DNA from 2 places in the Catenibacterium mitsuokai genome. Region 2 is predicted to be linked to the other one. Evidence: predicted binding sites of a transcription regulator. Region 2 holds the regulator's gene; the other holds the start of a gene.
What was found. The regulator HrcA, encoded in region 2, represses chaperone genes, less so after heat shock. The targets are predictions, from matches to a motif close to TTTTAGCACTNNNNNNNNNNNAGTGCTAAAA.

Region 1 (16,915 bases), 1.2 Mb from region 2:
TTCATTTCTCATTTAATATAAGATCGAATCTTACTATAATCGCCGTATTTCTTCATTTTACTTTTCGGTTCGTTAGACTAGGAAGTCAAGTAACATGTCTTATATTTAATGTTTTATCTTCTGTCTTCTCTTTTCGCTTATATCATACATTATCATTCGCATGAATGCAAGCGTTTTCATCTAATTTTTATAAAATGAAAATTTATTGATAAATAGATGCTTTTTCACAAATACAATTGACGTTAGTATACATATACTATACAAAACAACTACGCCAGCGGTAGAAGTACTCTAAGTGAGCCTACCTGCGCAAAAATCTCCTTGTCTATCGACAGGAGGTTTTTGTTTTCAAATGAAAAAGCTATGGCTTTTACATCACCATAGCTTTTTCTGCTGGATACTAGGATTACATCTTTTGGATTCAATTTCCAGCATCATAGATAAATGGGAAAACCTTTTTATAGCCTTCCAATATATAGATCAACGTACCTTATTATTATATTCAGGAGCTATCTCCCGTTTCCACCCATCATATAAACCATACATTATCGATATTGCATATAAATCATTATCGGTGGATAAATACGTTTTTCCTAATTTAATTGAGTATCCTCAATGGATACTCAGTCACAGTATCCCATGGGAATCTCTCCTTTCTGACCAAGTTCTTTGAGATGAATGTATATGTTAAGGAGGTCTTCCTCCTCTCTTTCTGACTTAATTATAGCCTAATAATTACAATTATGCAAGCGTTTACATTCTATTTTTATATAATGAAAATGCTTGTTTTATTATATTCTTTTATCTATAATGACATTAGTTATATGACTGACGGAAGTGGAATTGACCACAGGGAGTATAATAAATCAAATGAAGAAGCCGACCGTCTGGGCAAAGAAGCCTGGAGTATGTGTCGGCTTCTTTTTTTGGAGGAATCTATGAAAGAATTAGAATTAAAGTATGGCTGTAACCCTAATCAGAAACCTGCTAAAGTGTTTATGGAAGAAGGAGAACTTCCTTTTACTGTCTTAAATGGTAAACCTGGTTATATCAACTTATTAGATGCTTTTAATAGCTGGCAGCTAGTGAAGGAATTAAAGGAAGCAACTCATATGAGCTGTGCGGCAAGTTTTAAGCATGTATCTCCTGCTGGTGTAGCTATCGGGACACCTTTAACTGAAGTAGAAAGACAGATGTATTTTGTAAAGGAAAGTGCTGAAGTGTTAAGTCCAATCGCTAATGCATATATTAAGGCAAGAGGTAGTGACCGTATGAGTTCATATGGTGATTTCTGTGCTCTTTCTGATGTATGTGATGAAGTAACTGCTAAGCTTATTAATCGTGAAGTCAGTGATGGTATTATTGCGCCTGGTTATACAAAAGAAGCTTTAGAAATACTTAAGAAGAAAAGAAGAGGCACTTATTGTGTATTACAGATGGATCCCCATTATGTACCTAATCCAGTAGAAATTAAACAGGTATTTGGTATTACATTCCAGCAAGGTAGAAATAACTGCGTGATTAATGAAGAGATGTTTAAGGATGTTGTATCTAAGAATAAAGATATTCCTGAACATGCATTACATGATTTAATCCTTTCTATGATCACATTAAAGTATACACAGTCTAATTCTGTATGTTATGTCAAGAATGGTCAGGCTATTGGTATTGGAGCTGGCCAGCAGTCTCGTATTCATTGTACAAGACTTGCTGGTAATAAGGCAGATGTCTGGTTCTTACGTCAGCATCCTAAGGTATTAGGTTTACAGTTTGCAGATGGTCTAAAACGTGCTGAAAAGGATAATACAATTGATGCGTATGTATCAGATGATTATGAAGATGTACTTGGTGAGGATGTATGGCAGAACTATTTCAAGGTAAAACCAGAAGTATTCACAAAAGAAGAAAAGAAAGAATGGTTAAAGAAGAATACAGATGTTGTACTAGGTAGTGATGCATTCTTCCCATTTGGAGATAATATTGAACGTGCCCATAAGAGTGGTGTAAAGTATGTGGGTGAGCCTGGTGGTTCTATTCGTGATGACCATGTTATTGATACATGTAATAAGTATGATATGGTTCTTGCATTCACACATCAGAGATTGTTCCATCATTAATGCACACTTTTGAAAAAACTATGTTATAATGCACTTTATGAGAATAAATGAGAATGTAGAAATCAAGGAACTCACTACAATGCGCCTAGGCGGTCTAGCGCGTTATGTGATTGAATTAGAGACCGTAGAAGATGTAGAAAAAGCTTACTTATTTGCAAAAGAACGTCAGCTTCCTGTATTTATTTTAGGAACAGGAAGTAATGTAATTGGAAAAGATGAAGGTTTCAAGGGGGTTATTCTTTTAAACCGTATTAAGGGTATACGTTCTATTGATGAATTAACAGTTGTTGCAATGGGTGGAGAACTACTTGATGATCTTGTTGCTTTCACTACAGAAAAAAATTTATCTGGTATTGAAGCATTGAGTGCTATTCCTGGTACAGTAGGTGCTGCACCTGTACAGAATGTAGGTGCTTATGGTCAGGAAATTGTACAGGTATTAGACTCTGTTCTTGCTTATGATTTAAAGGAAGAAAAGTATGTCACTATTAAAGCTGAAGATATGAAGCTAGGCTATAGATCAAGTATCTTCAATCATGGTGAAGATGCAGGACGTTATTTGATTATCTCTATGACTATTCACTTAAGTCATGATACACTTACTCCTCCTTTCTATACTTCTTTACAGAATTATGTAGAAGAACATCAGATTACTGATTTCTCTCCTAAATCTATTAGAGAGATGGTGACTGAAATACGCTGGTCCAAGCTTCCTAAACCTGAAGAAATGGCAAGTTCTGGATCATTCTTTAAGAATGTTTATTTAGATGATGCTGAAGCTGATCGTTTAAGAGGCATGAATGTACCGGTATGGGAAGGAAATAAAGTCCCTTCTGGATGGTTGATAGACCATGCTGGATTAAAGGGAATGGTTTTCCATGGCATGCGTGTATCTGAGAAAGCTGCACTGATCTTAATTAATGAAAGTGCACAAAGTTATGCACACTTAAAACAGGCTAGAGAAGAAATCGTTTCTATTATTAAAAAGAAATATGGTTTAACTCTACAACAGGAACCTGTTGAACTGGAATAAATTTTATTCCAGTTTTTTTGTGTTCTTTCTTATGATATAATTAGTTAGATTAGGAGGAATTGCTATGTTATTTATCACTGATAATGAATTTGAACGTGTTGTATCTAGAGCACGTAACCGTGATATTGCACGAGAATATTATCGAAGAGATTATGTTGTGAATGTTTCTATTACAACTGATAATCGTGGTTATTATCATATTTCTGGTAAGGTTATGATTAATGGTAATATCTATCTTCCTCGTGTTCTTGTAAATCCCAATTCTAAAATAGTTTCTACAGACTGTAATTGTATTTATGCCGATGAATATACAGCCTGTGGTCATATAGGTGCCCTTATCTTAAAGGTTCAGGAGTTATCTCCTAACACGTTCCCTTATCGTTATGCTGTTGATTTACAAAAGCGTGCACAGGAAGAAAAGAAAAGTGCTATGAGAGAACGTCTTTTATGGGAACAGCGTATGCAGGAATATAGACGTAAAGAAAGAGAAAAGGAAACCAATGAACTGACTGATTATATTAAAAAACAATTAGTGAATCAGTTTACACCTGTTGATTCTACACCTGTTCATTTAAGACTATATGCAGATGACTGGCAGTTTGGCATTACTTTAAAGATTGGACGTAATAGAGATTATATTGTAAAGAGTATTCCTAATTTTGTGACACAAATGCAAAATAATGAATATCATACGTATGGTAAGACACTCGCTTTTGTGCATAATCCTGATATTCTTGATGAACCTTCAAAGAAGATTTATCAATTTATTTTAAGATATTATCATTCACATTTATCTAGTAATAACACTTTATTCATCAATGATGATAATGTCGATGCTTTCTGGGATTTACTTGAAGAAATCCCTCAGGCAATGCATCCTTTTGCTCGTTTAGAGGATGAATTACATCCTGTTGTATCAGTGTCTAAGGATAAGCATGATACAATTCTAGAATTGGACACAGACCTCTCACCTTACTATATTGGTAAGAAGAACTTATATAGTTATAGCCCTTCTACACATTCTTTTACACGTTATCGTTTTGATAAGCAGGGAGTAAGTGTTGAGTTATTGAATCGATTTGATACATTACAGCGTCTTTATGTATCTCATGATCAGTTAGAAAACTTTACACGTTATATTATTTCTCCTACAAAGAAATATATTGAGTATGTAGGTCTAGAAGATAAGATTAAGGAAGAAACGCATCTAGAAATCTATGCAGATGTAGATGAAGATGAATATGCTTTGATTACTTTAATGGGAACATATGAGGATGGTAAGCATGATATTCTTAAAGATGATGTACCTCATTCTTTAAAGGCAGATTTGATTATTAGTTTCCTAGAGAAATATAATCCTGATGATATGTCAGGACCTATGCGTTTTGATACACATCGCGATGAAACCATTGATATGATTCATGATGGTTTAAATCACTTGAATAAGTTGACAGATGTTTATGTATCTGATTCTTTACAGGCTATTGGTTCTAAGAAGTCTATGAACTTATCTGTTGGTATTAAGGTTTCCCATAATTTATTAGAAATGAATCTGGATTCTTTAGATGTTCCTAAAGAAGAACTGGCTGATATTATAGCAAGTCATCAGAAGAAGAAACGTTATCATCGTTTAAAAAATGGTCAGTTACTTTATATTGATACACATGAATTAGATGAGTTAGGTCAGATGATGGATCAGTATCATATTCTACCTAAAGATATTTCTGAAGATGGTACTATTGATTTAAATCTGAATAGAGCTCATCAGATGGACTTAGCCACTCAAGGTTTTGAATATGTACAGGTCAATCGTGAAGAATCATTTAAGGATGTATTAGACCATTTAAAGAACTATACACATCATGAACATCCTTTAAATGAGCGTTATGCACCTATTTTAAGAGATTATCAGAAGGAAGGTTTCCAATGGCTTTCTACTATGAATGACCTTCATTTTGGTGGTATTCTTGCCGATGATATGGGGCTAGGTAAAACGATTCAGATTATGAGTTTATTAGAAAGTAATGAACATCATTTCTCTGTTATTATCTGTCCTGCTTCATTGATTTTAAACTGGTTAGATGAGTTTAATAAGTTCTCTTCTCATTTAAAGGTGACTTGTGTTATGGGAAGTGCGAAGGAACGTAAAGAGATTATTAAAAGCTATAAACAGTTTGATGTTATGATTACTTCTTATGACTATATTCGTAAGGATTATGAACAATATAAAGGTATCACATTTGATTTTATTGTCTTAGATGAAGCACAGTATATTAAGAATCAGAAAACTAAGAATGCGATTGCAGTAAAATCATTAGAAGGTAAACAGCGTTTTGCGTTAACTGGTACACCTATTGAAAACTCACTGGCTGAGTTATGGTCCATTTTTGACTTCTTAAATAAAGATTATTTATATAACTATCGTTATTTTAAGTCTCATTATGAAGCACCTATTGTCAAGGATCATGATGAAGAAACACAGACACAATTACAGAAGATGATTTCACCTTTTGTATTAAGACGTACGAAGAATGAAGTATTAAAAGATTTACCTGATAAGATTGAAAATACTGTACTTGTAGACTTCAGTGAAGATGAAAAGAAGCTCTATTTAGCACATTTAGCACAGGCCAATCAGTTATTAAAGACTTTAGATGGTTCTAAGGACCGCATTCAGATTCTTGCGATGTTGACAAAGTTAAGACAGATCTGCTGCGAACCTCGTATTGTCTTTGATGATGTAAAACATAAGTCTTCTAAGATGGAAGCATGTTTAAATATTATTCAGACATATAAAGATAATAACAAGAAGATTATTGTATTCTCGTCATTTAAGAGCTTATTGAATCTTCTTGCAAAAGAATTAGATAAGAGTAAGACATCTTATTATATGTTGACTGGTGATACAGAAAAAGAGAAACGTAAAGGATTAGTGGATGCTTATCAGAACGATGATACAACAGTCTTCTTAATTAGTTTGAAGGCTGGAGGTACTGGTTTAAACTTGACTGCTGCAGAAGGTGTTGTTCATTTTGACCCTTGGTGGAATATGTCTGCACAAAATCAGGCAACTGATAGAGCATATCGTATCGGTCAGAAGAATAAGGTATTTGTATATAAATTGATTATGGCTGATTCTATTGAAGAAAAGATTCAGACATTGCAGGCTGCAAAGAAGGATCTTGCAGATCGTTTTGTGGAAGGTAATAGTGGTTCTATTACGACTATGAGTGGTGAAGAAATCATGAGTTTATTTAGTGAGGATTAACATGAAGAAGATGACTATGGCCGATATTGCGAAAGTTGCAGGTGTGTCTAAGACAACTGTTTCTCGTTATTTTAATGGTGGCTATGTAAAAGAAGAAACACGTCAGAAGATAGAGAAGATTGTGAAAGAGTATGATTATGAACCTAATGTGCTTGCTGCGAATTTAAAAGCCAACAAGACACATACCGTGGGTATTGTATGCCCTACTCTTACTTCATATGCTTCTAGTCGTATGATGATGAACATTGATCAGTTCTTAAAGAAACATCATTATACGACAATTATCATTAATACAAATCATGATGAACTCGATGAAATCAAATCTATTACTAAACTTATGCAGCTAAAGGTGGATGGAATTGTCCTTCTTGCAACATCTATCACAATGGCACATAGAGATATTGCCTCTAAGAGTTCCATTCCTATTGTCTTTATGGCGCAGGCCTATGATGATGGTGTAAGTGTTATTAATAACGATTATGAAGCAGGTTATAAGATAGGTGAGTATATTTATAATAATGGTCATAAGAATGTTGTATATGCAGGAGTAAGCAGAAAAGATGTGGCTGTAGGAGTAATTCGTAGACAGGGTGTTTATGATGGCTTACAGGATGTGCATCCTCATTTTCTAGAAACAGACTTCTCTGTGGAAAAGACAATAACTCGATTAAATGACTATTTAAATCATCATGAATGTCCTACTGCCATTATTTGTGCAACAGATACGATTGCGATGGGATGTATGAAGGTTCTAAAAGACCACGGTTTACGTATTCCTGAGGATGTTTCAGTAACTGGATTTGGTGGCTATTGGACTTCTACTGTAATGTCCCCTGCCCTTACAACTATTAAGTTCCATTATGCCCATGCTGGTCAGATGGCTGGACAAATTATTCTTGATATGATTGAAGAAAAAGAGGTCGAACGTGCTACACTTATTGACTTCACATTTATAGAAGGAGAAAGCGTCAGAAGTATCTGATGCTTTTTTTATAAAAAAAGTGGTATCGGTTCCATATTTTTGTTGGCAAAGCATTACATGTGGTTTATGATACAGATGTGGTATCGGTAATGCACTGATAAAGGAGGAAATTTCAATGGACTACAACAAAGTCGCAAAAGAAGTCATCTCCCACGTTGGTGGACCTAAGAACATCAAAAAGGCATTTCATTGTGCTACACGTTTAAGATTGATGTTGAAGGATCCATCATTTGCAGATGAAAAAGCTTTAGAATCTGTAGATGGAGTTAAGGGAACATTCCTTGTCCAGGAACAGTTCCAGATTATTTTTGGGAGTGGTGCTGTTGATGCCAATACAGATGTTGTAGAAATAGCGAATCCAGTCGTAGAAGCTAAGGTTGCATAAGGAGATTTTTATGAAGGAAATGTATAAACTAAAATATCATCTAGAACCTGTATCTGGATGGATGAATGATCCTAATGGGCTTATAGAAAAAGATGGAGTATATCATATCTATTATCAGTATTCTTACGAACCTGAAGGTGGATTAAAGTATTGGAAACAATTCACCACTAAAGATTTCCTTTACTATCAGGATGAGGGGATTGCCCTCTCTCCTGATCATCCTCATAATCAAGGTGGTGCTTATTCTGGGTGCTGCTTCAATGATCATGGATTATTACGTTATAAATTTGTGGCGAAAAAACCACACGCTTGCGTGTGGGATGAAAGCCACATTTCACTTGATATATACTTAGAAAAATGATATATAATCTATGTATATTAAAGTATAGAAAGTAAACAGATCATTAGTAAAAGTAACTATGATATAAGCATACATACAACACAACAACCATCACTGTAATCAGAAAAATCCTAATAATGCTGCACATATAGCGAACAATAATAACCATGCAGAACAGTGTAATCCTAATAATTCAGCATATCATTCAAGTTGTGGAAAAAGTAATGGCACGAACTAAAAGTGACAATGTACAAATAAATATCTCCATTCCTGCCGGATGGAAAACAGAACTTGAAAACCTTGCACGTATCTATTCTGCTGAGGAAGGTGAGAGTATCATATTTCTTGACTTGCTTCGTATTGAAAATATCTGATACAGTATCACATCATTAGGTATTCTAAATTCATATTTCTGGTATTAAAAGGTAATGTAGAGGAAATATTGAAACAGATATCACAGAAAAATCTATTACCACATTAAGGCTCTTGAAGTGAAGCCTGACCATATACATGTCTTTGTAGATGTACCACAAACTGCTGCTCCCTGTGATGTTGTAAGGACTTTTAAAGATATAAGTGCTATTGAACTATTCAAGGCATTTCCACAATTAATACAATTCTATGCAGGATGCGGTATTTTATGGTCTAGAGGATATTTTGTATCTACAGTAATTAAGATAATATTAAGGAGCAGAAAAATGATAACTGATAAAGAACATAAAAGACATCTTAAACAATTTCATAAGCTTTCTGACAGGCATATCCTGGCTGCTGAAACTGATATGTCTTCTTCTGATATACAAAAAGTTGTAAAGCTTTCGAATAAGATCAGAAAAGCAGGCAACGAACTTGTAGGTCTTATGAGAAAGAATTATAACCAGCTTATGCGTACAAAGAGATACCGAAAATTACTATTTCTTTATGGTAATTCTAAAGATAAGGATAAACGAAAAACTTATGCCAAACAGCTTAATGAAATGCAGAAAGCTTATAATATTACATGGGAATACTGCAGAACGTCCATGATTCCAATAGGCAAGAAATATGGTGTAGACGCTGTATTCGCTCTGACTAAAGCCGAAGATATATGGCGTGGTATTGAAAAATGCTTATATGGTAATGGTAATGCCATTCATTTCTCAAGATATGGAGAACTGCCTTGTATTCGTGCAAAGCAGATAAATCGTGGTTTACCTATATCCGTTACAGATAATAAGCTGCAGTTCAAACTTGGCAGGATGGTATTTGGAATACAGGTAAATGATAGATTCCAGCAGGATGAAGTAGATGCTGTTGTATCATATCTTGCCGAATCTGAGATCTTGGATAACAGGGCTGTTAGTATTCTTATTAAAGATGGCTGTTGCATAGATACATACAGACCCTGCTATGCTACGCTTGTTCCCAGGATGATAAGAGGTAAATACAGAGTATATTTACATTTAACCATCGAAGGCAGGGCAAAACCTAAATATGATAGATTTGGCAATCCAAGACATAAATATGGCAAAGGAATGATCGATGCTGATATTGGTACACAGACAGTTGCCTATACTTCCGATACAGAAGTAGGACTTAAGAATCTTTCAGAGCATGGCAGCAGTATTCAGACTTCTGAGAGAAAAGAACGTCTGCTATACCGTGCTATGGACAGGTCAAGACGTGTAACTAATCCGCAGAATTATAATGATGATGGTACTGTTAAAAAAGGTCGCAAGACTTGGAGATATTCTAATCATTATAAGAAGTTAAAAGAGAAACACTCTGAATTATGTCGCATCAATGCCATAAACAGACAGCTTGCAATAAATGAAGACACTAACCATTTAAGAAGTCTTGGAGATGTATTTATCACAGAACCTAAAAATGCAGGCAAGCTTATGAGACGAGCCAAAGAAACTACGGTCAATAGTAAAGGCAAGTTTCATAGGAAAAAGCGTTTTGGCAGATCCATAAAGAATAGATGTCCTTCTGGGTTTCAAGCTGCTGTAGAACAGAAATTCAAGGTATCAGGTGGTATATATATTGAAGTATCTAATGATTACAGAGCAAGTCAATATGATCATACTGTTGATGACTATATTAAAAAGAAACTATCTGACCGAATGTATAAGCTGCAAGATGGGACAGAGGTACAAAGAGACTGGTATTCATCATTCCTATTATACTGTTACGATTACAGAACCAAAGATATAGATAAAAGCAAATGCATTTCTGAATTTGATAAGTGTTACAACAAAGAAAAAGCCCTAATCGAATGGATTAAGGTTAACGAGATCAAGGTATTAAATAGCGGAATTAAGATAGCGTAAAACATATTCAGGGAGATCGATTATACTTCCTTACGAAAGTAGAAATTTACCGTTAATGTGGTCGATGGACTGCTTGGTAATGAAAGTTCTAATTCAAATAGATTTACACTTGTAACTCCAAAGTCTGAAAATGATGTACGATTACAAGCTACACTTGGTAATCAGAACCCCACGGGCTTGCCCGTGGGAGTAGTCAGTTCTATACTGGTAATGTAAAGCTGCCTGGCGATTATGATTATATTAATGCAGGTAGAGAACATAATGTGATGATGGTTGATTCACAAGATGGGCTTGTATTAGATCATAAGGAAGTTGTGCTTTACAACAAGGATTATCCTCAAAACATGTCTTGTCATGTAAGAGATCCCTACGTTTATGAAAATGATGGTATGTATTATATGGTTCTAGGAGCAAGAACCCTTGATTCACATGGTTGTGCAATCTTATATTCATCAAAAGATTTAAAGAAGTGGGATTACATGAAGACTGTTGACTACCATAAACCTTTTGGTTATATGTGGGAGTGTCCGAATTATTTAAGTTTTGAAAAGAAGAAGTTCTTATTCTGTTGTCCTCAGGGACTAGAAAGTCATAACTATGATTATGAAGCTATTTATCAGAATGGATACTTTCCTCTTACAACAGATTTAGAGAAAGATTGCGTACTAGAAGACTTTATCGAGTTTGATCATGGATTTGATATCTATGCCCAGCAGTTCTTCAAAGATGAAAAAGGTCGTATGATCATGGCCGGTTGGATGGGGCTTCCTGATATTGATTATACAAATCCTACCGTAGAAGAAGGACGTCAGCATGCCTTCACTCTCTTTAGAGAGATTACTGAGCATGAAGGTAGACTTTATCAGTTCCCTATTGAAGAATATCAGTCTTTAAGAGAAGAGAAGAAAGAAGTAAAGGGAACATCTCTTACAATGAATACGTCTTGTTTTGAATGCCATATAACTGACCTCCCTCAGTCATTCAAACTTCATTTAAGAGGTGTAAGTGTGAAACAAAAATCAATCTAAACGTATAAAAAAAGACAAACTTAAAAACAAGTTTGAATAATTTAGAAAAAATAGAATAATTGAATATTATGGTTTAGTTAATTTAGAAACGTCAAAACCTGATTTCTTAAGAAACTCAATTGCTGATTCTTCTGTTAAATCTTGTTGCTTTATAGGTGGATTAGGATTTCTAAATGATTCATAATCTGAAGGATTAAATGTCTCTCCAGTAAGAATCATATGGTATATACTGACAAGCATCATTCTTGCAATTGCGATAATGGCTTTCTTGTGACCTCGTCTCTTTTTGATACGAGAATACTTAATTCCAAAATAGCCCTCCTTATCTTTGATTGCTCCAAGAGCACACTGAACTAATAAAGGTTTTAAATATTGACCTGCTTTAGAAATACGAACTGATTTTTTCTTATTAGCACTTTCGTTATTTGCAGGTGCTAATCCAGCCCAACAGGTTAGTTGTTTATCTGATTCGAATTGTTTCATATCTACTCCGATTTCTGAAATAATAAGGATTGCAGATAAAGTGCTGATGCCTGGTAGTTGGGTGATGTGCATGAATTGATCGAACATTGGTGCTGCACGTTTCATCATTTCGATTTCACAGTTATCAATATGGACTTGTAATTCTTCCATATGAGTCATTGACTCATTCATTTTAAACCTTTGATCAGTTTCAATATTGCAGTGTTTAATGGAATCTAGAATCTTATCTTTATTTTTACACGATCTATGGATACATTTCAAAATTTTCTCATCTTCAATGATATCTGACTCAAGTACTTCTTTCATGATTGCTTGTGCAGACTTTCCAAACGGATCTGAAAATACAGAACCAATACCGATATTGGAAACTGTCATACAGTTCTGATATCGATTACGTTCAGAGGAACGCATCCCAACCAATTTATAGCGATAGCGAGATATTTCTCGTAAAGCTCTTATTTCTTTGGGTGGTATAAAAGAAAATTTGATTAGATCATGTTTAAATAAATCACAGATCCATTTTGAATCTTTCTTGTCAGTTTTCTTTCCTTTAATTGCTTTGACATATTTTGGATGAGTTAAGTAAATATTGATTTCATCTTCTAAGATGTTGAAAATTGGAATCCAATATTTACCAGTAGATTCCATGCATGCATCAAAGCATTTGTGATTAATGAGCCACTGTTTAAGATTCAGTAAATCATGGTTTAAAGTTGAAAACGTTTCTTGGATGTATTCAGTAATACGAGTTTTCTTATTAGTAATACCGATTGTAGCCACAATGATATTCTTGTGAACATCCATGCCACAGCAGATTGGTCTAACAATCTTCATAAAAAAATCTCTCCTTTCATTGAAAGAAGAGAAGTGGCATTGACTGCTATCTAAGCTAATCACTCAGTTGATTGTACAATCATAAGTGTCCTGGCTCTAAGTCCAACTTATTTGTGCTTGAAAAGATAGCGGCGACTTATAAATATTCAGGATATTCTATTTAAGTAGAATTGCCTACTCACCCCTACGTGCTCTGTAGTATACCACCTCTCTTTGATTATACTATTATATCGAGAGGCACACTAGAGTTTTGGTGGATTTGAGTTTGGTTATATATTTGTGTCCGCGCAACGAAGGTGCGGGGAAATGGAGGAAAATATGAATTATGAAGATGGTCTTCTCACTATCGATATGAATAAAAGCGGTTCAGGTCGTGGTGTGAAGCATATTAAAATTCCTGAAATGAATAATATGACTTTGTTTAGCGACACATCTTCTTTAGAGCTATTCATCAATGATGGTGCTTATGCCTTTACTACACGTATTTACAACAATTCAGATACTATTGAAATTATAAGTAATAAAGAAATTGATATGACTGCTTATCAATTAAAAGCGATTGACTTAGAACCTGCCAAATAGGCAGGTTCTTTTCTTTTTAGCACTTTATAAAAGAAAGTGCTAATTTTTAGCACTCAAGTGTTGACATTGCTAAAAGAGTGACTATAATAATAGTTGTAATCGATAGAGAGGTTACTAGAAAAAAGAAAAAACGTTGAGAGAGGCGAACAAATATGAGATATTATCCAAACTTCAATGATGTGTTTGATGATTTATTTGATTCAGGAGTCAATACTACAAAAGCAAATACAATGTTATGTGATATTCGTGAAACTGAAAATACTTATGAAATGAATATTGCGCTTCCTGGATATAAGAAAGAAAATATTGCTTTGGAACTTAAGGATGGCTACTTAAAAGTATCAGCATCTGCTAAGAAAGAAGAAACAGCAGGACGTATTGTAAGACGTGAAAGATATAGTGGTAACTGTTCTAGAAGTTTCTATGTAGGTGAAGGATTTACTGAAGAAGATATCAAGGCTAAGTTTGATAATGGTGAATTAATGATTTCAGTTCCTAAGGAAGCTCCAAAGAGAGTTGAAAAGAAATCAATTACAATCTACTAATAACACGAGACGAAGAATCCCATGTTTAAATTTGATAAAGGAGATGTTATTTATGAGATTTTTACCTGGTTTCTATGATGTGTTTGATGATATGTTTGATGATGGCTGGATGAGTCCATCAACGAATGCAATGCAGTGTGATATCAAGGAAGTAGACAACAACTATGAAATGAACATTGCTCTTCCTGGATATAAGAAAGAAGATATTTCTCTAGACTTGACTGATGGTTATTTAACAGTTTCTGCTAATACTAATCAGGATAAGGAAGAAAAAGATAAGAACGGTAAGGTTATCAGAAGTGAACGTTATACAGGTAGCTGTTCAAGAAAGTTCTATGTTGGTGAGGGTTATAAAGAAGAAGACTTCACTGCTAAGTTTGAGAATGGTGAATTGATGATCACTTTCCCTAAGACTGAACCTGAAAAGATTGAAGAAAAGAAACCTATTATGATTGAATAGCTCATAACACGAGACGAAGAATCCCATGTTTAAATTTGATAAAGGAGATGTTATTTATGAGATTTTTACCTGGTTTCTATGATGTGTTTGATGATATGTTTGATGATGGCTGGATGAGTCCATCAACGAATGCAATGCAGTGTGATATCAAGGAAGTAGACAACAACTATGAAATGAACATTGCTCTTCCTGGATATAAGAAAGAAGATATTTCTCTAGACTTGACTGATGGTTATTTAACAGTTTCTGCTAATACTAATCAGGATAAGGAAGAAAAAGATAAGAACGGTAAGGTTATCAGAAGTGAACGTTATACAGGTAGCTGTTCAAGAAAGTTCTATGTTGGTGAGGGTTATAAAGAAGAAGACTTCACTGCTAAGTTTGAGAATGGTGAATTGATGATTGCTTTCCCTAAGACTGAGCCTGAAAAGATTGAAGAAAAGAAACCTATCATGATTGAATAGGCATTTAAAAAGGAAGCGTGAGCTTCCTTTTTTCATACTGTACGCATGTAATTATAGACTTGTTTCTTGAAACTCTCCCAGTTCATTGATCCAGACTGCCCTTCTATCATTGGTCGAGGGCATTCTTTACCTGACCAGTCATGATGCATACGGAGTTGATCTACACTGAGGTTGTATTGTTTTAATAATGCTGCTGCAAGTTTGGCAGCATTTTTTTCTGCCATATATAAATTGCCATCTGAATTGACACATATCTCTATCGCAATAGACGCACTATTACCTGGCATGACACCATCTCCTGCATGTCCTGCCTGCTGATTAAGTGGTAATGATTGGTAGATACTGTGATCATCCACTGTATAATGCCAGGAAGCAGAACGTACATTACCTGTATATTGAAGTTTAGCATGACTCAAAGCATCGGCTCCTTTACTTGTATTATCTGTTGTATGGATTGTAATATACAGTGGTCTCATTGCATAATGAGTACGATGACTACTTGTTTCAGGGATCATATAATCTTTGTAGAGTGGTATCCCAGTTGTATTCTCTATAGAATTATTGACATCTATACTCACATATTGAGAAGAGACCCACCCCTTTCCTTCTATATACATATAGCGCCCTGCTTCTTTTGTGACATGATAACTTCCTGCAGGAACAGTATTAGAAGTAGCATAGTATGAAAATGGTGCACTATAGAGCGTCTTGGAAGAACTGAATGTAATTGTATTAGAGATTGTAAGAGGCTGTACCCCTACATAGTTTTTATGACTATACTTCTTACCATCCATACCAGTATACGTGAGTCCATCAAAACTGATACATTCTATAGGTCTAGATAGGAGGTGATTACTTATTAAAATATGATCACTTTCTATAATCACCTGTGAGGGTGTATAGCTAGGAAAACTGATGATAAGCAATATGACAACTAATATATTCTTCAATATTCTCTTTTGTTTTGTTGTCAGTCTTTTATGTTTCATAGGTCATTCCTTCTTTCATGGCATTGTCATTATAATCTTAAAATGAGTGTATGAATATTATTTGAACTGAAACAACATATTTACATACTGTAATTTTCAAACAGCAAAAATGAAAACGCTTATTTTTTCACAAGTCCTGATAAAGCCTAAAACTCGTTATTTTAAGCCCTTTTTATACTACTTTTTGCATGCTGTTTTCTTGAGTTTCATTGACTTTAAAAGCATGGTGTCATATAATTTTGACAGGTGATAACCCTCACCTTGAATCAACAGTCATTTAGTAATGAAAGGAGTAAAAAAATGATTTATTCAAAAGAAGTTGAAGAAATGTATTGCGTTAAACAGGGCGGCAATCATGGTTGTGCCCCAATTCCTGAAGAAGGCAAATGGGTTTATTCTAAAGAAATCAAGGATATTTCTGCTTACACTCATGGTATCGGATGGTGTGCTCCACAGCAGGGTGCTTGTAAACTTTCTTTAAATGTTAAAGAAGGTATCATTGAAGAAGCACTTATCGAAACTATCGGATGTTCAGGTATGACTCATTCTGCAGCTATGGCAGCTGAAGCTTTAGTTGGTAGAACTTTACTTGAAGCATTAAACACTGACTTAGTTTGTGATGCTATCAACACTGCAATGAGAGAATTATTCTTACAGATCGTTTATGGACGTTCTCAGTCTGCTTTCTCAGAAGGTGGTTTAGTAGTAGGTGCTGGTCTTGAAGACTTAGGTAAAGGTTTAAGATCAATGGTAGGTACATCTTATGCTACTAAGAAGAAAGGTCCTCGTTACCTCGAATTAACTGAAGGTTACATTACTAGAGTTGCTTTAGATAATGATGACCAGATCATCGGTTACGAATTCGTAAATCTTGGAAGAATGATGGACATGATCAAAGCTGGAGAAGATGCTAATGAAGCTGTTAAGAAAGCAACAGGTTCTTATGGACGTTTTGCTGATGCTGCTAAGTACATCGATCCAAGAAAGGAATAATTAGGAGGTAGAACAATGGCTATTACATTTGAAGGTTATGAAAGAAGAATCAACCAGATCAATAAAACTTTAAACGAATATGGTATCAAAGATATCGAAG
Region 2 (16,915 bases):
ACTAACATATAAGCGCCACCTAGTAGAATCATCAAAGTGGATGTTTCACCAATAGTCCCTGCTGTTGTACCGATAAATAAACGGAACAAGTCATAATGAGATCTCGTTTCAAGAATTGCGAGTGGCGTTGCAGTAGTGATACCATCAAAGACGAAATTTGTCATTCGTCCAGTAAATGAAATAAGCAAGAAACAGCGTGCTGCCAAGGCAGGATTCATAAAATTCTGTCCTAGTCCACCATATAACTGTTTCACAATAATAATCGCAAATAGAGCACCAATGACTGGTATCCATAAAGGAACAGTGGATGGAAGATTTAATGCAAGAATGAGTCCTGTTACAATTGCAGAACAATCCTTGATTGTAATAGGCTTCTTCATAAAGTATTCAAATAGATATTCAGATAATACACAAGTAAGCACTGATACAACGACAATAAGTGCTGCATTTAACTTAAATTGATAAATTCCATAAAGTGTTGCAGGCATCAAGGCGATAATGACATCAATCATAATACGTGTTGTATCTGTTTGATCACGTACATGAGGTGATGATGATGTATGTAATAGTTTATTCATAACATTCCCCTACTTTCTTTTAAGAGATGCAACAATTGACTTACATTTTCTAATAGCCTGTGTCATATTTCTTTTTGCAGGACATACATAACTGCAGCATCCACATTCTATACATTCCATACCATTCAGTTGTATGAATGTATTGATATCATTCTTCAAAGAAGCTTGATTTAGCTTTTGAGGAATGAGATGACTTGGACAGGCATCTATACAGCGTCCACATCTAATACAAGCTGTAGGCGTATTTAATGCCACTTCATCATGAGTAAAAGCAAGAATAGAACTGCTTGTCTTTATTGCAGGAATATGAAGAGAAATAAGTGAACTACCCATCATTGGACCTCCACTGATGATTTTCTCTACATTCTCTTTCAAACCGCCACGCGATTCAACAATAAACTGGAAATCAGTTCCTACAGGAACCTCTACATTACAAGGAGTATTTACTCCTTCTCCTGTAAGAGTCATGACTGTAGAAATTAAAGGACGATCATATTTAATCGCATCTCTAATCGCAAGAACTGTGGCCACATTATCTACAATACAACCCACATCAAGAGGAAGCATCTTTGAATTGAGTCTTCTTCCAGTCAATGCTTCTATCAACATTCTTTCTCCACCCTGTGGATATTTGGTCTTCAATACTTTAACGCTTATTCTTTCTTCATGTTCGCATAGTTTTTCTAATGTATGAATCGCTTCTTTCTTATTATCTTCGATTCCAATATAGCCAACAGCATGAGGATAAAGAGTTAACATGATCTTTAATCCTTCAATCAGTTCTTTAGATCTTTCAAGCATCAAACGATAGTCAGATGTAAGATAAGGCTCACACTCAGCTCCATTCACAATAACATATTCTATTTTTTCTGGTTCTTTTACATTGAGCTTCACATGTGTTGGGAACCCTGCCCCACCTAGGCCAACTACACCTGCATTTTTTACTTTTTCTATCTTTTCTTCAAAAGTAAGTGTATCGATATTATTTTCATGTGCCTCATAATCCGATGTATAATTTCCATCATTTTCTATAACGACTGCATCCTGATAATGACCTGATGCATCCTGTCTTTTTTCAATACGTTTCACAATACCAGAGACAGAAGACATTATATTGGCTGATACATAACCACCCGCCTGAGCAATCAATGTACCTACATGCACTTCATCTTTAACCTTTACTACAGGAATACTTGGTGCACCAATATGCTGTTTCATTAAAAAAACAACCTCCTGACTGGCTTCTAATTTTTCTATTTGTTTATCTTTCGTATATTCTTTTCCATCATAGGGATGGACGCCACCTCTAAAAGTAATCATATCTCAAATCTCCTTTAATACTATTTTAGGACGATGCGAGGAAAAATGAAAGCCTTTACATTAAGTTAATTTATTCACTAGACGTTTATAAATTCACATAAAAAAAGACCATGCATTGAGCATGGTCGAAGCAAGTATTAGTCTAAATCAGCACCGTTAGATTCAAATACTTTCTTGATATAATTATAAGATTTCTTTGGAATACGTTTCATATCTCTTAAATCTTTATTTGTTCTATTAACATAAACAAATCCATAACGCTTATCCATATTACACATACTAGCTAGGATATCGATTGGTCCCCAAGTAATATAACCTAAGCAGTCTACACCATCTTCAAACATTGCGTTTTCCATTTCACGAATATGGTCTCTATGATAATTAATACGATAATCATCTTCGATTGTACGACCTTCAGCAAGCATTTTGTCTACTTCTTCCTGAGTCATATCTTCACGCCATCCAATACCATTTTCAAGTACGAATACTGGTAAACCTGTTCTATGATGTAAATCATTTAAAGTCCATCTGAATCCAACTGGATCGATTTCCCAATGCCATTCATTGGCTTCACAATGAGGATTCTGGATCTGCTGTTCATTCACACAGTCACAAGCGGGTCTTTCATAATCAAAGACACCAGTCTTAACTGTATTAGAACGATAATAAGAGAATGCGATATAGTCTACAGTATATTTTAATAGTTCTTCATCGCCTTCTTCAAATGTAGGCATCCATCCACGATTTTCTAAGTAAGCATTCCAGTAATCAGGATATTTACCCTGTGCAAATGTATCAACAAGATAACCATTTAATAAGTTATAAGCCTGAGAGGCGAATAAATTATTTTCTGGGCTATTATCATAAGCATAAATATTAGTGATGGCACCCATACCACAGAACTTAGCATCTAGCTGCATTTCTCTTAAAGCACGTACTGCTTTACAATGAGCCATCATAACATTGTGGTTTACCTGATATAAATGTTTAGGAAGACTTACACCTTCAGGAATTTCTTCAGCGTTAGAAACTCTTAACATCATTGAATGAAGGTTCTGTTCATTGAATGACATCCAATGTTTCACTCTATCACCGAATCTTTCAATACAAACTTTTGCATATCTTTCAAAACAGTCTACAACATATCTTGAAGCAAAACCATTGTAGTTCTTTACAAGATGATAAGGCATATCGAAATGTACTAAAGTGATCATTGGTTCAATGCCTGCAGCAAGTAGCTTATCAATTAAATCACTGTAGAACTTTACACCTTCTTCGTTTACTGGTTCATCTAATGTACCATTAGGAATGATACGGCTCCAGCAGATTGAGAAACGATAGAAGTTGAATCCCATACCTTTCATTAAAGCAATATCTTCATCATAACGAGTGTATTCATCAATTGCATCGTTCCAGTCAGAGAATTCAGGGTTCATAGGTCTTACGTCATAGATACAAACACCCTTTCCCCCTTCATTTCTGTGTCCTTCAGTCTGGAATGATGATACTGAACCACCCCAGTAAAAATCTTTTGGCATTTTTCTTTCCATTTTATGTGTCTCCTTTATCTTATGAACACATCCTATCAATCACGCCCCACAAATGTAAACTGTTTCAGGGTTGATTATTATAACGTTTCATAAAATATACAAAAAATGATTAATTAATGAAACCCCGTTTCATTAATTTAAAAGGATGTACATAAGATAGTCTTTAATATCCTGTCTTTTAGCTTCTATCTGTAAATAGATATAATCATCGCGATAGTCAACCTGTTCCACATAGGTATGCTCATAGAGATATTTGAAATCTTCCCCCTTATCATAAGGAATACCTAATTGGAAAGTTTCATAATCCTTAAAGAGGATATGACTTATTTCATCTTCTAACAAGTCTAAACCAATCTTTTCCTTCGCAGATATAAAAACATAGGGAGCTACAGGATGTACATAACCATACTTATTTAAATCAACCTTGTTGTACACATAGATCATAGGTGTATTTTCAACACCTAATTCTTCTAATACCTTATTGGTTGTATCAACCTGTAATTGATAATCTTCAAAACTTGAATCAACAACATGGAGTAATAAATCTGCTTCTTTCACTTCTTCTAAAGTGGAACGGAATGCCTGAATCAGATTGTGTGGTAAACGTTCAATAAAACCAACTGTATCAGTAAGCAAGCATGTATGATTCTTAATCTTTATATTTCTAGTAGAAGTCTGTAATGTTGCAAATAACATATCCTTCTCAAATACTTTTTTCTCTTTATTCTGACATAAAGTATTAAGCAAAGTAGACTTTCCACTATTTGTATAACCGACCAAGGCAATCACAGGGACATTATTACGTTTACGTCTTTCTCTTTGTGTTTGTCTTTGTTTTACAATCTGTGCCAGTTCTTTTCTAGAACGGGACAACTTTCTAGAGATAATACGACGATCTAACTCAATCTGTTTTTCACCAGATCCTCTAAACCCAGAACCACCTTGCTGATGTGACATATGTTCCTGCATTCCCGCAAGTCTTGGTAATAAATATTGGTCTCTGGCTATTTCTACCTGTAATTTTGCTTCTTTTGTCTGTGCACGCTGTTCAAATATACGAAGAATTAAATCTGTACGATCTGTTACTTCTGTTTGTAATTGATCAGTAAGGTTCTTTACCTGTAATGGCGATAGTTCATCATCAAAGATAACCATTTCTCCATCTAATCTTAATCTGATTTCTTCTATTTTACCTTTACCAATATAAGTGGCAGGATTAATTTTTTCTAATTTCTGAATAACAACATCTTCTACTTCAATATCACATGCAATACATAATGATTTGAGTTCATCTATGTAGAAGGGATTGTCCGATGTCATAACTAATATAGCTTTCATTGATACTCTTATTCTACTTAAAAAAGAAGAATTCCTTTCTTTGGACTCGTGTCTATTATAACACGAGTTTTAGAAAAGAATTCTTCTAATATTATAGATATCTAAAGAGATAGTGATAACTTATTCAATTTATATTATAATAGGCATTGGAGGCAATAAAGTGGTAAAAGAAAAGCGTTTCGAATTACAGGGTTAATCGAAACGCTAGTGATTAGAATCATTTCTTTAATTAGATGGACTCTAATCTTGGTAAACCAAATTAAATAATGGCTTGAGAGGCTAGTCCTCTCTTCCCATTACTATTGTAATACTACTTTTCAAAGAAAACAATGAACAAATTATTCTTAAAAGCAATTGAACTCATCGGACTTATTGCAGCACTCGTATTCTTAATTTCATATTTATTATAAGGAGAGGCAATCATGGCAACTGAAGCACAGAAGAAAGCAAGTGCAAACTATGCAAAAAAGATGACAAAATGCGTTAATCTTGCATTCAATAAGAAAACAGATGCAGATATTCTTGAAAAGCTTATCAAGTTGATTCAAAAATGGGATATATCAAAAAGCTGATTAGAGAAGATATTGCGAAATCAGAAAAGGACTAGAGTGTATTTTAGCTCTAGTTCTTTTTATACTATAATTTTTAAAAACATTAATCATATAATCAACAAAAAGGAGCATTTCTGCTCCTCACTCATTTAATTATTTAGGTAATACTACAAACATATAGTTTTCATCACCCATATCAAGTTTGAAATAATAATCACCTACCTGATTAGGACCATCCATTGAATCTGCAAGTAATGAAAGCCATTCTGTTGAAGAATGATCTTCTTCTGATAGAGTTCTCAACAAAACAATGGACCATAAATAGAAATCAGCTCTTTCTACACTTGTATCGGAACGACATGCAATTGTATCTAGTTTGTGATTATCTAGAGAATATAATAACATATACTGAATATCTGTTGTGATTCCATTATCTTTGATATCATACACAATACCTAGATTTCCACTTGAACAAAGCATAGAATTAATTGATACATCATATTTTGAAGAATAAGAGTCTTGCATTTTCTTATTTACTTCAGCCAGATCTTTTTTATAAGGACCTTCATTATGAAAATTACTTTAGATAACTTAAAACAATTATAATTTACATTAACAAAAAAAGACACCAACTTTGTGGATGTTTGGTCCTTAAGTTGATGCCTTTGTATTCTTACTGATTCAATTATTTTCCAAAATATCTATCTAATAAACCTTTTAATGCTTTACCATGTCTTGCTTCATCTCTTGCCATTTCATGAACTGTATCATGAATTGCATCTAAGTTATTCTTTTTAGCACATGTAGCAAGTTCAACCTTACCAGCAGTTGCACCAAATTCACAATCTACACGCCAAGCTAAGTTATCCTTAGTAGTTGATTTCATATTTGGTTCTAAGTCTTCACCTAACATTTCAGCAAATTTAGCAGCATGTTCTGCTTCTTCATAAGCTGCTTTTTCCCAATATAAACCAATTTCAGGATAACCTTCTCTATGTGCGATTCTAGCCATACATAAATACATACCAACTTCTGAACATTCACCTTCAAAGTTTGCTTTTAACTGATCAAAGATAAATTTCTTATCTTCATCAGTGATATCAAGATTATTTTTTACAGTCTTAGCATAAACACCATATTCATGTTCAGCAGCTAATTTCATTTCACCCTTTACTTCTTCAAACTGATCAGCGCCTACATGACATACTGGACATTCAGCTGGTGCTGCATCTCCTTCATAAACATATCCACACACTTTACATACAAATTTTGCCATATTCTTTTTCTCCTTTTTAATTCCTTATTAGGAATGATTACTATTTAAGTATAGCATATAATTCTATAATGTCAATGGATTTGACTTTTCATTGTAAACAAAAAAATTCCCACCACATAAGTGGTAGGAATTCAACTAGTTATTCTACACCAACAATAAATGAGTAAACTGGCTGTTTACCAACATGAACTTCACATTCTACATCTTCATAGTTTTCTTCAATGAAGCTTGCAGCTGCTTCCTGTTCTTCTTCTGTTACGTCTTCACCACAAATAAGTGTAACGATTTCAGAATCTTCATCTACAAGATTGCTTAAAACATTCTTTAATGCTTCTAACTTATCTGGCACACAAGCCACAATCTTCTTTTCACATAAAGCCATATAATTATTTGCTTTAATTTCTAAACCATCAATTGAAGTATCCTTGATTGCGAAAGTCACCTGACCAGTCTTTACATTCGCAATAGCTTCCTTCATTTCATCCACATTTTCATCTAATGTTGCTTCTGGATTATACATGATAGCAGCAGATAATCCCTGAGGAATAGTCTTAGTAGGTAATACTACAACGTCTACTTCTCCTTCTAATACTGTAGCCGCCTGCTGCGCAGTCATTACGATATTAGAGTTATTTGGAAGAATGATGACATGTTTTGCATTCACACCCTTGATTGCTTTAACGATATCTTCAGTTGCTGGGTTCATTGTCTGACCACCAGATACAACATGATCACAATTTAATTCAAGGAACATATCCTTAATACCATCACCTGCAGCCACAGAAATAAGAGCCATTTCCTTAGCAGGAGCCATTGGGATTTCTTCTTCTTTTTCTTCTTCAGATACTTCAGTATTGACTACAGTTACCTTAGTGAATTCACCAAAACGAAGACCTGTATTTAATGCATTACCAGGCTTTAATGTATCTACATTACCAATAACCTTGTTATCTTTCTGTGCTACATCTACGTTCTTACCTGGTAAATTCTTTAACTCATTGATGAAACCATCTAAGTTGAATGCATTCATCTTTCTGTCATCAATCTTTAATGTGAACTGTACACGATAACCATAAGGCTTTTCTTCTTCCTGTACAATTTCCACATCACTTGCCGCACCAACATTATCTACTTTTTCAATTACTTCACCAGCAAGAGCAGCCATGAAACCAGTTAATACTAATAATAAACCAGCTCCTCCTGAGTCAACTACACCTACTTCTTTTAATACTGGAAGAAGTTCAGGTGTATTATCTAAAGACTTTTCAGCACTCTTTACAAAGTAAGAGAACCAGTCTTCAATTTCCATATCTGGCTGTACATACTTAGCAGCTGCATCAGCAGATTCTCTAATAACTGTTAAGATTGTTCCTTCTACTGGACGCATAACTGCTTTATAAGCCACTTTAGCCCCAGAAGAGAATGCATCAGATAATTCTGCAACATTGGCAGTTTCTTTTCCCTTAAGTGATTTAGCGACACCTCTAAAGATCTGAGAAAGGATTACACCAGAGTTTCCTCTTGCTCCCATTAATAAGCCCTTAGAAAGAGTTTTAGCAATATCACCAATAGATGTATCATCAGCAAGCTTTTCAACCTGTTCAGCCCCAGAATTGAATGTAAGAGACATATTAGTACCTGTATCTCCATCTGGTACTGGGAAGACGTTTAAAGCATCTACCTCAGGATGATTATTATGTAATACGATAGCCCCGCTTAAGACCATCTGTTTAAACATTTTACCGTTAATTTCCTTCATGCTTCATCCTCCTAGTCCATTACACGGATGCTCTGAACATAAACATTCACAGCTTCAATATCAATATCTAGAGTCTTTTCTAGTACATATTTAACTTTCTTCTGTACTTCATATACGATTTCAGAAATCTTCACACCGTAACCTACAATAATATAAAGATTAATAATAGAACCAGTCTGACCTTCTTCAACAACAATTCCTTTAGAATAATTATCTTTACCTAGAAGATCATAAAAACCATCCATCATCTTCTGGCTAGCCATACCTACAACACCATAACATTCTGTTGCAGCTCCGCCACAAATAGTAGCAATAACGTCAGTTGAAATATCTATATTTCCAAGATCAGTTGTTTTTTTAATCATATTGATTCCTCCATTTTTATTCTTTTTTCATAATAGTAATTATATATCATATACACAAACATTACAAACAATTAGGATTATAGCAAACAATAAAGATTTTTCAATCCTTATTTAATGCTTAAATACACCTTTTTTTACATTTTGTACAGATTAATAAAAAAAATGATTGATTTTTGATGAGGTAGATGGTAAGATACACGAGTATGTGAAACAAGTAAAAGGATGGTGAATTCAATGTCTAGAAAATGTCAGCTTAGCGGTAAAGGACCTATGTCTGGTAACAACCGTTCTCATGCATTAAACGCTACAAGAAGAAAGTGGAATGTTAACTTACAGAAAGCTACTGTCATCATCGATGGTAAGCCTACAAAGGTAAGAGTTTCTGCAAGACAGTTAAGAACTTTAAGAAAGAGCGCTTAATCGATATAATAATAGAGGCTGGTAACAGCCTCTTTTATTTTACTATGTCTAACACTTCTATAAGTTTGTCTATTTCATATGTGACAGCTTGAGAAGTGTTTTTTTGATGAGCTGGATTAAAGTAGCATGTATCTATTCCTACATTCTCTCCACCCTTTATATCGCTTGTAAGTGAGTCTCCAATAATAATTGTGGTATCAGGATCATAGTGGGTCTTTTCTTTAATATAATTAAAGTAAGTGAGATCAGGTTTTTCATATCCTACATCTTCTGAGATGAATATATCATCAAATAAATCATAAAGCCCTGTACCCTTTAATTTGCCTAACTGAGCGACTTTTGAGCCATTTGATGCTGCATACTGCTTGCAATGTGGTTTAAGCGCCAAAATGACATCTAAGGCGAATTCATTCAAACAATAATAAGTACCTAATGCTTCCTGATAATCTTTATTAAACTGAACACCATCAATAGAAACATTAAGTAATGTAAAAAAATCTACAAAACGTTTCACCATGAGTTCATTTCTTCTTGAATGATCCTTTTCAATCATCTTCCAGCATTCTTTATTAATCTTTTTGTATTCTTCAAATTGTGCTTCTGTCATAGATACGCCATGCTTCTCTAAACATTTTTCCATGCTGATTTTTTCAGACATTTCAAAATTAAGAAGTGTGCCATCTATATCCCATAATATAGTTTTATATTTCATAATGTCCTCCTTATTTCATTATACGAAAAAGATAGGAATACTCAATATCCCTATCTCTTGAATGATTTCTTAAATTGATCAAAAATAGATTCTTTTTCGTCTAATTCCTTAAGTTTCATGTAAAGGTCTTTTTCTTTCTTGCTGAGTTTCTTAGGAATAGAAACATTGACCTGAACATACTGATCACCATAAGTATCACTACGCATGTTCTTGACACCTTTACCCTTAAGTCTCATGACTGTACCAGTTTGTGTTCCTGCTGGAATCTTCATAGTCACATCACCATAAACAGTAGGTACTTCTACTTCACAGCCAAGAGTTGCATCGACTGCAGAAACTGGAACTGATATAGAAATATCATTACCATTTCTCACAAAGTATTTATGTGGACGAACATAGATTTCTACATATAAGTCCCCATTAGGTCCACCATTGACACCACGCTGTCCTTTACCAGCGACACGTAACTGCTGATGAGAATTAATACCAGCTGGGATAGTTAATTCAACAGTGACATTCTTATTAATATATCCTGAACCATGACAATGTGGGCACTTATCCTTGACTACCTTACCTGTACCATGACAGTCTGGACAGACTGTTTCATTAATGATAGTACCAAATGGCGAACGCTGCTGTACTCTAATACGTCCTGTACCACCACATCTAGAACATGTATGCACATCATTAGGATTCTTCGCACCTGTACCATGACAATGAGAACACTGTTCATCGTAGTTAATCTTAAGTTCAGTCTTTTTGCCCTTGATAGCATCCATGAAATCAATTTCTATCTGAACATAACGGTCTTCACCTTTTTGTGGTCCTGTAGGTCTTCTAGAACGTGACTGTCCTCCGCCAAAGAATGAACCGAAGATATCACCAAAGTCCATATCTTCAAATCCACCAAATCCCTGGCCACCAAATCCTCCAGCACCTGCACCACCCTGTTCAAATGCTGCATGTCCATAACGGTCATAAGCGGCCTTCTTATTCTCATCAGAAAGAATTTCATAGGCTTCATTAACTTCCTTGAACTTTTCTGCTGCATCAGGCGCCTTATTCACATCAGGGTGATATTTCTTTGCCATCTTACGATAGGCACGTTTTATTTCATCTTTTGAAGCATCCTTGGACACACCAAGGACTTCATAGTAATCTCTCTTATCTGCCATAAATCACACCTCATTTAATATAAGCCAAGGGGGATTCCCTTGGCTTTCTTGTTAGTTCTTTTCAGTAAAGTCTGCATCAACGAAATCATCGTTATTGTTGTTAGATGAAGTGTCTGCACCTGCTGTGTTACCAGCATTCTGCTGCTGATACTGAGCAGCAGCCATCTGCTGAGCAATCTTTTCAAGTTCGCTCATCTTAGATTCAAGAGTAGCCATATCATTATTATCTAATGCAGTCTTAAGTTCATCTCTTAAAGCTGTAGCCTGCTTCTTCTGATCTTCTGGAAGGTTAGCACCCTGTTCAGCTAAAGCCTTATCAATCTGGTTGATCATAGCTTCTGCTTTGTTCTTAGTTTCGATGTCTTTACGTTTCTTTTCATCGTCAGCTTTGTTGCTTTCTGCTTCCTTAACCATTCTATCGATTTCTTCTTCACTTAAACCTGTAGAGTTCTGAATAGTGATAGACTGTTCTTTGTTTGTCTTCATATCTTTTGCTTTAACGTTTACGATACCGTTAACGTCGATATCAAATGATACTTCAATCTGAGGAACGCCTCTTGGAGCTGGTTCAATACCATCAAGTTTGAATAAGCCTAACTGCTTATTATCTTTAGCCATAGCACGTTCACCCTGTAATACGTTGATATCTACAGCTGGCTGGTTATCAGCAGCAGTTGAGAAGATCTGTGATTTAGTAGTTGGGATAGTTGTGTTACGAGGAATTAATACTGTCATAACACCACCCATTGTTTCGATACCAAGTGATAATGGTGTAACGTCAAGTAATACGATATCTTTAACATCACCAGTGATAACACCACCCTGGATTGCAGCACCCATAGATACTACTTCATCAGGGTTAACTGACTTGTTAGGTTCTTTTCCTAATAATCTCTTAACTGATTCCTGTACTGCGATAATACGAGTAGAACCACCAACTAATAAGATCTGATCGATTTCTGATGGAGTAACGTCAGCATCATTTAATGCCTGTCTTACTGGAGTTTCAGTTGCAGCAACTAAATCAGATGTTAATTCATCAAATTTTGCTCTTGTAAGAGTCATATCTAAATGAAGTGGTCCATTAGCACCAGCTGTGATATATGGTAATGAAATCTGAGTCTGCATCATACCAGATAAGTCTTTCTTAGCCTTTTCTGCAGCATCTTTAACTCTCTGCATAGCCATCTTATCAGCGCTTAAATCAACACCGTTTTCTTTCTTGAATTCACTAATCATGTAGTCCATAACTTTCTTATCGAAGTCATCACCACCTAAGTGGTTGTTACCTGCAGTAGCTAATACATCGAAAGTACCATCAGCTAAGTCAAGGATAGATACATCGAATGTTCCACCACCTAAGTCATATACTAATACTTTCTGTTCCTGTTCAGTCTTGTCTACACCATAAGCAAGAGCTGCTGCTGTAGGTTCGTTGATGATACGTTCAACTTCAAGACCTGCAATCTTACCAGCATCTTTTGTAGCCTGACGCTGTGAGTCATTGAAGTAAGCTGGAACTGTGATAACTGCACGAGTTACAGGTTCACCTAAATAACTTTCAGCAGTAGCTTTTAAGTTCTGAAGAATCATTGCTGAAATTTCTTCTGGTGTATAATCACGACCATTGACATGTTCTTTATAGCTTGTACCCATATGTCTCTTGATTGATGCTACAGTATCAGGATTTGTAACTGCCTGACGCTTTGCAGCTTCACCAACGATAATTTCGCCATTCTTGAATGCAACAACTGATGGAGTTGTTCTCATTCCTTCTGGATTTGCAATTACTTTTGCTTCACCATTTTCCATTACACTGACACATGAATTTGTTGTACCTAAATCAATACCAATAACTTTACTCATAATAAGTTCTCCTCCTATTAATCCTTATTCACTTTCACTAAAGTTGCTCTAATAACTCTATCTTTTAACATATAACCTTTTTGTAATTCTTCAGTCACAATATTTGGACCAAAGTCAGGATTGTCATCCTGCATGACTGCCTGGTGTATATTAGGATCAAATTCCTTGCCCTGTGCTTCAATCACAGTTACACCATTCTTACCTAGAATATTCATTAACTGGTTTAAGATCATCTTGTTACCCTTAAGAATATTCTTACCTTCTTCGCTTTCAGGTTCTACAGTTAATGATCTTTCATAGTTATCAATAACTGGTAGTAACTCTTCAATAAAAGACTGCATTGCATACTTTAACTGATTTGCATGTTCTGTTTTAAGTCTTTTCTTTAAGTTCTCCATATCAGCGAATACTTTATAATAATCTGTCTTCCACTTGTTGATTTGAGATTCTAAATCCTTAATCTTTTCATCTTTAGGATCTACTGTTTCTTCAGCTTTTTCTTCAGCTGTTTCTTCTTTTACTTCTTCAGCTTCTTCCTTAGTAGTTTCTTCAACAGTTTCTTCTGCTTCTTTCTTCATTTCTTCTGCCATGGTCTCACCTCTTCTACTCATCATTTTCCTTGATGATTCTTTCAATATTTTCAGTAATATATTCTACAAGCGATACAACTTTCTTGTAAGGCATACGCGTTGGACCGATTACAGAAATCGTTCCTTTGTTAGCTCCTCCTGTATCAAAAGAAGATGAAATAACAGATACATCATCAAGTCCAGATACATTTGAATCATCACCAATCAATACCTTAATGCCATCGTCATCTGTGGGTGCTAAGAAATTCCAGTTTGATGAATTTTCAAATGCACTCACTAGTTTTCTTAACTTATTGACATCATTGTATTCTGGCTGATATAACAAATGATCTTTACCAGAGAAATATACATTGTTTCTTGCAAATTTCATAAATGCTTCTAAGAAAGCATTAAACAAGATTTCATGTTCCTTGATTCTCGTATTGAGGATTGGCTTGACATCGTTTTCTAACTTATCTGCGACCTGATTAATTGGTGTACCTACCAGTGTATCATTCATAACCGATACACAGGATTGTAAATCATCCAAACTCAATGTCTCAGATAAAGTGAAAACTCGATTTTCTACATGTCCCTTATCCGTCACTATGATGGCTGTCACATTTCTTGTTCCAATAGGAACTAATGTGATATTCTGCAGGCATTCATAACTTGAATTAGGTCCTAGAGCAACCGCCGTCAGATCAGTCAACTGGCTTAACATTTCGCAGCTTTCTTTAATCAAACTATTCAATGATTGATGTGTATCACTAAAGATTGTTGCAACCTGATTCTTCACCTGTTCATCAACATTTGGCTGAAGCAAAGTATTTACATAATAGTAGTAGCCCTTCTTAGAAGGAACACGACCAGAAGATGTATGTGTCTTTACTAGAAAGCCAAGTTCTTCAAGTTTGCTCATTTCATTTCGGATAGTGGCGCTTGAATAAGGTAACTCATATTTTGTCATCAATAGTTTAGATCCAACAGGTTCTGCTGTTTCAATAAACTCTTCGACAATATATTTAAATATTAGCATTTGTCTTGCCGATAGCACTCTCAAGCACCTCCTTAGCACTCTTTTTCCTCTTGTGCTAGATTCATTATACATTCTTTTTTAGCAGTGTCAAGCCTTTAGTGCTAGTTTGTGTTAAAAAACGGTTTCTATTTTCTAGAAACCGTTGTACTACTCTGGCAAGAAATCAAGGAGAATGGAATTAAGAAGATCAAGCGTATGATTTGTTTTTAAATGATTATTTTCAATAACCAGATTGTGGTTATCTAGATTCTTAGAGAGAGCTTCTTTATAGACCTCTTCTATAGTATGATGGTATCTTCTTTTAAATTCATCAAGGTCCAATCCTTCTTCAAGACGTAAAGACATCATAAGATGATTAAACATTGTATCTTCGATTGTTTCTTTTTCTATATATATTGTATTCTTCCCCTGCAGGTAATCAGTGAGACTACGTGAGTGAGAAATAAGTTCATCATCTATCTTACCTGTGGCGCCAATACCGACACCATAATAGTTCTCATAATGCCAATAGACTTTATTATGATAAGATTCATGATTTCCTAATGCATAATTAGATACCTCATAACGATGAAAACCTGCACGAGAGAGTGTCTCTACAATATAATCACTCCAGATTCCTTCAGTTTCTTCATCAAGTGGTTCATAATTGTCATAAAGTCTTGTATGTTCTTCTAGTATAAGAGAATAGTAGGATAAATGATTGATAGGAAGTGATAAGGCAATCTGTAAATCTTCTTTTACATCTTCTAGTGTCTGTCCTGGTAATCCATACATCAAATCAATAGAGATATGCTTAAAGCCAATAGCCTTCGCATTTCTTACAACTTCTTTTGCAATAGAAGATGTATGATAACGTTCAATTCTTTTTAATAATGTATTATCAAATGTCTGTACTCCAACACTTAAGCGATTAACTCCATGAAGATGCATAATTTCTAGTTTATCTAGCGTTGCTGATTCAGGATTGACTTCTATAGTATATTCTAGAGTTCCATCACCCACAAAAGGATCTATCATATTTAATAACATCTTTAATTGATTTAAAGAAAGTGCACTTGGTGTGCCTCCTCCTATATAAATAGTTTCCATCGGATGATGAGGAAGTGTATCAAGTTCTTCCTTTAAACGTTCTAGATACTGTAATACAAACTCTTCACGATAATAAACCTTTGCAAAATCGCAATAAGAACAGATATGATCACAAAAAGGAATATGAATATAAAGTGCTTTTGTTTCCATATTATATCCTCATCAAGAAGAGTTCTAATCCTCTATATTTATCCACTGTCCCTGTCTTGATCGCATAATCAAGTTCAGATAAAGCATAAAGTTTTTCCATAAGTTCTGTAATATCAAAGTGTGCCGCATTTTTACGGATTGGATAGATTGCACGAGGATTAAGTCCAAGGGCAGATGCAATATCAGTATCACGATAGCCCTTCTTACTCATAATAGAGACCTGATAAAGATTACGTAATGAATTCGCAATTAACCCAATCAACTGTAAAGGCTCATGGTTTTGAGAAATCAAATCCTGATAAACACGCATCGTATTTCTTAAATCATGATTCATAAGCGCATTTGTCAACTTAAATACATCTTCTTCAACACGTGGTGGAACAAGTCTTTCAACATCTTCCTTCTTTATATTATGTGTATAAAGACATAGTTTTTCTACCTGATTAGAAATAGTCAAAAGATCATTCCCACAGCGATCTAACAACAAAGTAAGTGCATCATCTTCAATAGAGGCATTTCTATGAATGATCGCTTCTCTAGTAGCTTTATAAAGCTGATCAAAGGTCAGTTTTTCCATTTCATACCATTTCGCATGCTTACGTAATGATTTGACTACCTTCTTTCTTTCATCAAAATTACGCTGATCCTGATATATAACAAAGATTGTTGTCGGATTATCATGTTCAATATAATCTAAAAACAGCTTGATATCTTCATCTGTGACAAGCTTCTTTTTAGGCTTCTCTTTGGTAAGAAAGATTGGATTCTTTAAGACAACCATCTTATATTCTGTCAAGAAAGGCTGTGTTAAGGCATCTTCAATGATTTCCTTCATTGGCGTTTCACCTGCATGATAGACCATATAATTCATATCATCACTTGTACATTGATATTTCTTTTTTAAATCCTCTAATCTTTGTGCAAGCAATAGTTTTTCTTCTCCATATAATACAATATTCATAGTTTTCCATCCTTTTGTCCTATTCTACCATATATTCATGATTAACGGTAAATAAGATGTTCCCCTAAATAAGTGATAATAGAAAAGCTGCCATCAAGATCAGTACGCAGTATTTTAATCTTTCTTTCTTCTAATCGTTTAATCACAATACGAGCTGGGTGACCATAAAGATTATGTTCTCCTACACCAATCATCGC

Region 1: a site for HrcA is predicted at 13,409-13,439, ahead of NQ499_RS02275 (Hsp20/alpha crystallin family protein). Genes of this name have one in related genera too.

Annotation. Positions count from the first base shown of each region.
Region 1 covers NZ_CP102271.1:455,259-472,173, reverse strand. Annotated here, with positions in the region: gene NQ499_RS02335 (hypothetical protein) at 353-673, shown strand; ZMP/ZTP riboswitch at 815-900, shown strand; gene NQ499_RS02330 (phosphoribosylaminoimidazolecarboxamide formyltransferase) at 939-2,117, shown strand; gene murB (UDP-N-acetylmuramate dehydrogenase) at 2,155-3,150, shown strand; gene NQ499_RS02320 (DEAD/DEAH box helicase) at 3,215-6,418, shown strand; gene NQ499_RS02315 (LacI family DNA-binding transcriptional regulator) at 6,420-7,400, shown strand; gene NQ499_RS02310 (PTS transporter subunit EIIB) at 7,516-7,785, shown strand; gene NQ499_RS02305 (hypothetical protein) at 7,796-8,146, shown strand; gene NQ499_RS02300 (hypothetical protein) at 8,350-8,499, shown strand; gene NQ499_RS02295 (transposase) at 8,617-10,437, shown strand; partial or broken gene NQ499_RS02290 (glycoside hydrolase family 32 protein) at 10,647-11,465, shown strand; gene NQ499_RS02285 (IS110 family RNA-guided transposase) at 11,532-12,782, opposite strand; gene NQ499_RS02280 (GH32 C-terminal domain-containing protein) at 13,101-13,364, shown strand; gene NQ499_RS02275 (Hsp20/alpha crystallin family protein) at 13,517-13,909, shown strand; gene NQ499_RS02270 (Hsp20/alpha crystallin family protein) at 13,962-14,369, shown strand; gene NQ499_RS02265 (Hsp20/alpha crystallin family protein) at 14,426-14,833, shown strand; gene NQ499_RS02260 (peptidoglycan recognition protein family protein) at 14,866-15,822, opposite strand; gene NQ499_RS02255 (iron-sulfur cluster assembly scaffold protein) at 16,123-16,815, shown strand; gene NQ499_RS02250 (GGGtGRT protein) at 16,831-16,915, shown strand, end outside.
Region 2 covers NZ_CP102271.1:1,661,624-1,678,538, forward strand. Annotated here, with positions in the region: gene NQ499_RS08710 (RnfABCDGE type electron transport complex subunit D) at 1-578, opposite strand, end outside; gene rsxC (electron transport complex subunit RsxC) at 588-1,898, opposite strand; gene NQ499_RS08720 (glycoside hydrolase family 1 protein) at 2,036-3,448, opposite strand; gene hflX (GTPase HflX) at 3,581-4,786, opposite strand; gene NQ499_RS08730 (hypothetical protein) at 5,209-5,358, shown strand; gene NQ499_RS08735 (hypothetical protein) at 5,491-5,862, opposite strand; gene NQ499_RS08740 (rubredoxin-like domain-containing protein) at 6,023-6,613, opposite strand; gene NQ499_RS08745 (DAK2 domain-containing protein) at 6,753-8,372, opposite strand; gene NQ499_RS08750 (Asp23/Gls24 family envelope stress response protein) at 8,384-8,737, opposite strand; gene rpmB (50S ribosomal protein L28) at 8,972-9,157, shown strand; gene NQ499_RS08760 (YjjG family noncanonical pyrimidine nucleotidase) at 9,192-9,869, opposite strand; gene dnaJ (molecular chaperone DnaJ) at 9,920-11,044, opposite strand; gene dnaK (molecular chaperone DnaK) at 11,096-12,910, opposite strand; gene grpE (nucleotide exchange factor GrpE) at 12,928-13,500, opposite strand; gene hrcA (heat-inducible transcriptional repressor HrcA) at 13,514-14,536, opposite strand; gene hemW (radical SAM family heme chaperone HemW) at 14,666-15,757, opposite strand; gene holA (DNA polymerase III subunit delta) at 15,759-16,718, opposite strand; gene NQ499_RS08795 (ComEC/Rec2 family competence protein) at 16,760-16,915, opposite strand, start outside.